One region of the Paenibacillus sp. RS8 genome, then DNA from elsewhere that is predicted to be linked to it. Evidence: riboswitches for the same ligand, from Rfam matches in the RefSeq annotation. Region 1 holds a riboswitch; the other holds the start of a gene.
The links. A riboswitch is a leader RNA that binds a small molecule or an ion and turns the genes downstream of it on or off. The one in region 1 is predicted to bind cyclic di-AMP.
Positions count from the first base shown of each region.

Region 2: it holds a riboswitch for cyclic di-AMP, as region 1 does, so the genes downstream of both, ACDZ28_RS20125 (KamA family radical SAM protein) here and ACDZ28_RS02965 (alpha/beta fold hydrolase) in region 1, are expected to answer to the same signal.

Region 1 covers NZ_CP168131.1:436,374-439,486, reverse strand. The annotation lists gene ACDZ28_RS02975 (Nif3-like dinuclear metal center hexameric protein) at 1-460, shown strand, start outside; gene ACDZ28_RS02970 (hypothetical protein) at 545-718, shown strand; cyclic di-AMP (ydaO/yuaA leader) riboswitch at 940-1,126, shown strand; gene ACDZ28_RS02965 (alpha/beta fold hydrolase) at 1,233-2,042, shown strand; gene selD (selenide, water dikinase SelD) at 2,411-3,113, shown strand, end outside.
Region 2 covers NZ_CP168131.1:4,266,492-4,269,604, forward strand. The annotation lists gene ACDZ28_RS20125 (KamA family radical SAM protein) at 1-1,163, opposite strand, end outside; cyclic di-AMP (ydaO/yuaA leader) riboswitch at 1,303-1,444, opposite strand; gene ACDZ28_RS20130 (helix-turn-helix domain-containing protein) at 1,493-3,113, opposite strand, start outside.

The DNA.
Region 1 (3,113 bases):
CATGGTCGGCTTGCTGCGAGAGCTTGAGTGGTCAGCTTATGTGAATGAGCAGCAACCCGCTGCTACAATCCTAACGATTCCTGCCATGACAGTAAGTGAAGCGGCTCAGTACATAAAAAGAAAACTAGGAATCCCCTATGTACGTGTTGCCGGTGACCTATCCCAGGTATGCAGACATGTGGGGATATCAGTGGGTTACAGAGGAGGCGGGACAATGGCTATCCCTCTTTTTAATCAGCACAATCTTGATTTACTGATTGCTGGCGAAGGGCCAGAGTGGGAAACTCCGGAATATGTGAGGGATGCAGTACATCAAGGTAGATCGAATGCGCTGATTATGTTAGGTCATGCGGAGAGTGAAGCCCCGGGAATGAAATATTTAGCTGAAGTTTTGGCAGAGAAATACCCAACGATTCCTACTTATTTTATTGCAGAACAACCGATCTATCAGCTGGTTTAATCCTTATAAATCGAAATGAAGAATAAATTTGCATATTATGGAGAAAATGATTGGAAACCAGGTCACTGAGAGAGGAGTGTTTCAATGGAAATTCCTTTGGAGGCTGATGAAGTGTTAAGTCGTATCAAAAAGCTTCAAACTGACGGAAGCTCGATCAGTAAAAAACAAGTGAAGCAAAGCGATCCTGATCTTATGAGAAGTGCGCTGTTCTTTTTTCCGAGCTGGGAGCATGCATTGAAAAACGCCGATCTGTTGTAGCCGAATGATTGTATAAAGAAGCCGAGTGGTTCAGGGATTGATCTCTGATGACCGCTCGGCTTTTTCTTAATAAACCGAGTAAACAAGAGCAATAGAAAGAGAAAACGAAGAGTATGCTCAATATGAAATGAAAAGCATGGCTTTCATCATTATTTTGCCCAGGGCTCAACTTTACAAGAAACCTTACACGGAGTATGATTCATCACATAACTGACAATTACATAAGAAGTCCGCTTAATTTCCGTTAAGGAAAGCGGGGGAACCAACAACTGGAAATCGATATGACAGTCGGTACTAGTTATGGGGTGAATCCTGTTACAGATGCTGAATAGTGCATCCATACAGGTAGGGCAACTCTCACTGCCCGAATCCGACAGCTAACCTCGTAAGCGTATGGAGAGAGGATGAATGGCGTATTTGATGATGAATAGCCACAGAGAATCCCTCTGTGGTTTTTTGCTGCGTTTATAAGCACATATAGATATAGAACCTACCTGTGAAAGAGGTGTTAATTTTGCCTATTGCTAAACTGAATGGAACTTCGCTCTATTACGAAATCATTGGAACAGGGACTCCGGTTGTGTTTATCCATGGACATGGATTAACACATAGCATGTTTAAACCACAATTAGAGTATTTTTCTGATAAATATAAAGTGATTCTGTGCGATTTACGGGGGAATGGCAAATCAGGTGAATTGCTGCAGGCTCCAAACGAGATTATTGAAACGCAATGCCTAGATATAATTATGCTATTGAATGATTTGGGCATTCGTGAGGCGGTTTTTGTCGGGAGCGCCTATGGGGGGCTCGTCGTTCAACATATTGCGAAACAATACCCGGAACGGGTAAAGGCGATTGTTGTCGCCGATAGCTTTTGTAGAAGTCATGCATCAACAATAGTAGGTAAAATTCAGCTTATGGCTGCATATTGTAGTTGGTTAATGTATTACGCTCCTAGTGAGCTTGTACTGCCTTCGATTCGTATGATGTATCGCGAACGCTGGAACCTGGCCTATAACGAGATTAGAAGAGGACTTCTCGACAAACGTCCGCGGGAATTGTATCGCCAAAGGCTGGCTACTAGTCATGTGGATTACACTAGATGCTTAAAATCTTTTAACCGTCCCGCGTTATGTATAGTCGGTGACTTTAGTGAATTTGGAGTCAACTGTATGAAGGATATGGTGTCTCAGCTGCCGCATGCTCAGTTAGCGATCATTCCTAACGCATTAGATCCTAGTAATCTGTGTCAGCCGGAGAAATTTAATGCTATTCTTCAGCGTTTTTTGGAGAAACATCAGGATGCTCAGCAGATCAGTTGATCCTAGTGGAGAAAGCACCTTAGATTGCATAAACCTCTTCAGAGTCTTAATGGTCGGCTAACGTTTAAGCAAGAAATGAGGGCGTTCTATAGCTGGGAGTATGAACTGGCTGCGGGACGTTCTTTTGTATAGTATTTTAGGGAAAACCTCCCTAAAGTACAGAGTATCGAACTAAAGGCTGGCCCAAAGTAGCGAAATCTACGAATGAGCCAGCCTTTAGCATACTATTAATCGAAAGAATACCACTCATAGCACTTCTCAAAGAACAGAATAATGAAATCCAATCGGTAGCTATGCATTTTGTACATTGCTGTCTACTGATGTAAGATTAAAGATATTCGATATTAACTATCTAAAGGAGCTGAGTCATGATGTCTCAAGCCGAAACTATAAAATTGACTTCATTATCTTCAAAAGGAGGCTGCGGCTGCAAAATCGGTCCCGCCGATCTCATGCAGGTTATTCGCAGTCTGCCACCAACCGTTCCTAATCCGGATCTACTTGTAGGTTTGGATACTAGTGATGATGCAGGCGTGTATCGTTTAAGCGATGAACTCGCGTTAGTGCAAACTGTTGATTTTTTCACACCGATCGTGGACGACCCTTATTCCTTTGGGCAAATTGCAGCAGCCAATGCGTTAAGTGACATTTATGCTATGGGTGGTAAGCCGCTTACAGTGCTTAATATTGTAGCTTTTCCTATCTCTGTTCTGGATAAAAGCATTCTCGGTGACATTTTGCGCGGTGCAGCGGACAAGGTGCAGGAAGCAGGAGCGACGCTTGTAGGTGGACATTCTATCGACGATAAAGAGCCTAAATTCGGATTGGCTGTTACGGGGCTGGTGCATCCGGACAAAGTAAGAACGAATGCAGGCGCGCAGGTGGGGGATAAGCTGATACTAACGAAACCTATCGGTGTGGGCATCTTAACAACTTCTATTAAGAAGGATCAACTATCACCAGAAGAAACCACACGCCTCACCACAGTGATGTCTACATTGAATAAAAAAGCGGCTGAAATCATGGAGCCGTATGATGTGCACGCTTGTACGGATGTTACTGGATTTGGGC
Region 2 (3,113 bases), 3.3 Mb from region 1:
CAAATCAGATCCGCAGTCTTGTTTGATAACTCATTAACAGAAATAATAGCGTCATTCTTTTTCACAGGAGGGGTCCAATATTCCTCATTTCCGGGCAGATCATCAAACCATTCTGCATCCTTAGGGCAATCTAGAATCATGAACTTTCCGTATTCCTGATCTCTGGATTGATGATATTTAAGATAGGCTTTTCCGTTATCAATGGCGAGAATTTCTATCTTTCCGGAGGTGTGTGACATGGATAGGCGTACTCTTTTGCCAAGTCCTGAGGTTCTGGCTTTGGCTTCTTCTACAATTTGATAGACTTGCTCAAGAGGTAATACAAAATCTCGGTTTCCGGCAACGGGACGATTCACGAAGAAGTAGTAAGGTGTTACGCCAGCCCATGAGAGTCGGTCTAATAATTCTCCCAATATAACTGGATCATCATTGATGCCTTTAAGGACGGGGGTCTGATTTACGACAATTGCCCCAGCGTTGTGGAGGGCTTTAAATGCTTTTTTGGCTTCAGGTGTGATTTCACGAGGATGATTGATATGCGCCATAACATAAATTCGCTTGTCTTCGGTAGAGTAAGTACGAATCAGCTCCAGCAGCTCTTCGTCTTCCGAGATCCGCATCGGATTAAATACGGGAATCTTCGAACCTAATCTGATAATCTTGACATGCTCAATGCTTCTTAAGTTTTCAATAATGGATCTTAGCTTTGGTGTGGAGAGAATTAAACTGTCACCGCCCGTAAGAAGAACGTTGTTAATCTCAGGGTGGTTTGCAATATACTCCAGACCCGGAGAGACATCAGACATCGCTTCTTTCACGTCATTTCGGAACAGGCGTTTACGGAAGCAGTAGCGGCAATAGGCTCCGCAGACCTCGGATACAATCAGTAATGCTGTTGTTTTATACTTGTGCTGACATCCCGGCACCACATAATTCGTGTCTTCATCCGAAGCATCCCAACGTCCATATTCCAGCAGTTCACCTTCGTTAGGGATAACCAGTTTACGAATGGGATCATCTGGATCGTCCCAGTTGATTAAAGACAGATAGTAGTCATTCACACGAAAAACAAATTTGTCCGTGATTTCTTTCAAGTTCTCTTTTTCCAGATCAGACAACATAGCAATTTTGTGAATATCCGTGATGTACTTTACCTTTTGCACTTACATCTCTCCTTTGTCCCTTTGTGTGAGAAAAGAGGAAGCCTTAGTGTCAAAGGCCAATCTACTGCCAGCAGGGTCCAAAAAAACACAAAAAGAGACCCTTAGCAAGGGTCTCTGGTTATGTAAATAACATGAAAAGCAGACCCATCCACTGCTGACGAGGTTAGCTGACGGACTCGGGTAAGATGGTACCCTACATTCTAATGCTCAATGATTCGCCCCAATTAACTGGTTCCCCCGCTTTTCAACTGTAAAAGTTGGAAATTAAGCGTAGGTAAAGTATACCCCATGAAGTTTTGAAAAGTCAAAAGGGAATCCTAGATTCACCTTCAATTACTAGGGGTGCTTCCACCGAGCAGTTTAGGTAGCAGCGTTAGCAGCTTTTCCCGAGTTAACGCATCACTAGAGTTCCATTTGCTTCCGTCGAGCAGATAAACATGTCCCTGACGTACTGCCGGAAGACTTTTCCAAAGTGAACTGTCTAGTAGTAGTTCCATAGCAGCCCGTGAGTCTGGACGCTCAGGAATGAGCATGAAGATATGATCTCCAGTATAAGCAGGTAATCGCGCTGGATCAACTTCAGCGAACCCTAATTCTTCATCCAGTATGGCTTGAATCTCCTCTGTCGGTTGTAGACCACATGGTGCATAAAGCGCTGTGGAGAATCCGGACATTCCCATAGCATACAGATGATTTCCGTGGTCATAGACCAAAGCAGAGGCAGTCTCTCCGGCTTGGAGACTGGTCTCGTAAAGCTGCTGCCACATGGCAGCGTTTTTGATTGTAAATGACTCCAGCCACGCTTCGGCTTCGCGTTGTTTACCGAGCCAGCTGCCTAGTGTTCGCATTCGACTTTCGAGTGGCGCAAAGGAATCAAAGGTGAGTGTCGGGGCGATGCCGGAAACGGTCCTATAGGCTCTTTCATCACTATTGGCCAAAATAATCAAATCTGGATTAAGTGAAGCGGTCAGCTGCGGGTCCAGCGGGAAACCAACATTGGCGAGCTTTTTAAGCCGATGTTTATAGACGCTGTTCCGCACGAATGCTTCATCTCCTCCGATGGGCTTCACGCCTAGTGCGAGAAGGTCGCCAAGTGTCTCTCCATGATAGACAATGCGTCTCGCTTGCTCTGGAATCTCCACTTCATGGCCTGTCCAATCTTTGACGGTAAGCTTACGACCTCGCTGATGCGCATATTGTCCGGGGGTAACTCCGGTTTTTTGCCGAAAGCGGCGGCTGAAATAATATTCATCGGAGAAGCCTACCAGTCTGGCAATTTCACGCAGCGGTTCCGTCGATTCCTGCAGGAAGCGCTTGGAATGACTAATGCGCAGATCGGTCAGGTACTCAAGTGGCTTTTTGCCGGTAAGCTGTTGAAAGATCGGTGTATACTGCCAGAACGATATCCCCGCAAGCTCAGCCAACTGCTTCACGCTGATGCTCTCTGTATAATGCTCCTCTATGAATTGTATAGTCATTTCTACGGATTCTGTGGGACTTGGTAGATGCTTGGAAGGATAATTATGCTCAAAAAATAGCAGCATTAATTCCTGGAATTTCAATTGTCGCTTGAATTGCTGCACATCATCGAAGCTATTCTTGTTCATAAGCAAATCTTCCACAAGACGGATTACCTTAGTGAACGGGTGGACAATTAATTCGCGTCTGCCTGAAAGTAGTTCGCCAGAATAACGTTCTGGATGCTCTTTTGTATAAATTGCTGAAAAGGTGATGAGATAATAATACATGGTCATTTCCTGATTGCTCGTACAATAGGAGATTCCGGGAGCTAGTAGATAACATTTATCTGTACTCAGCGTCACGCTCTGATCATCGAGGTTCAGTTGCCCGTTCCCCCCGGTAAATACGAGAAGGGTGTAGTCATGAGTTGTACGTGATACAGGGCTTGAATCGGCAGCTTGAAGTATCAGTTCGGCATCCATCAGCTGA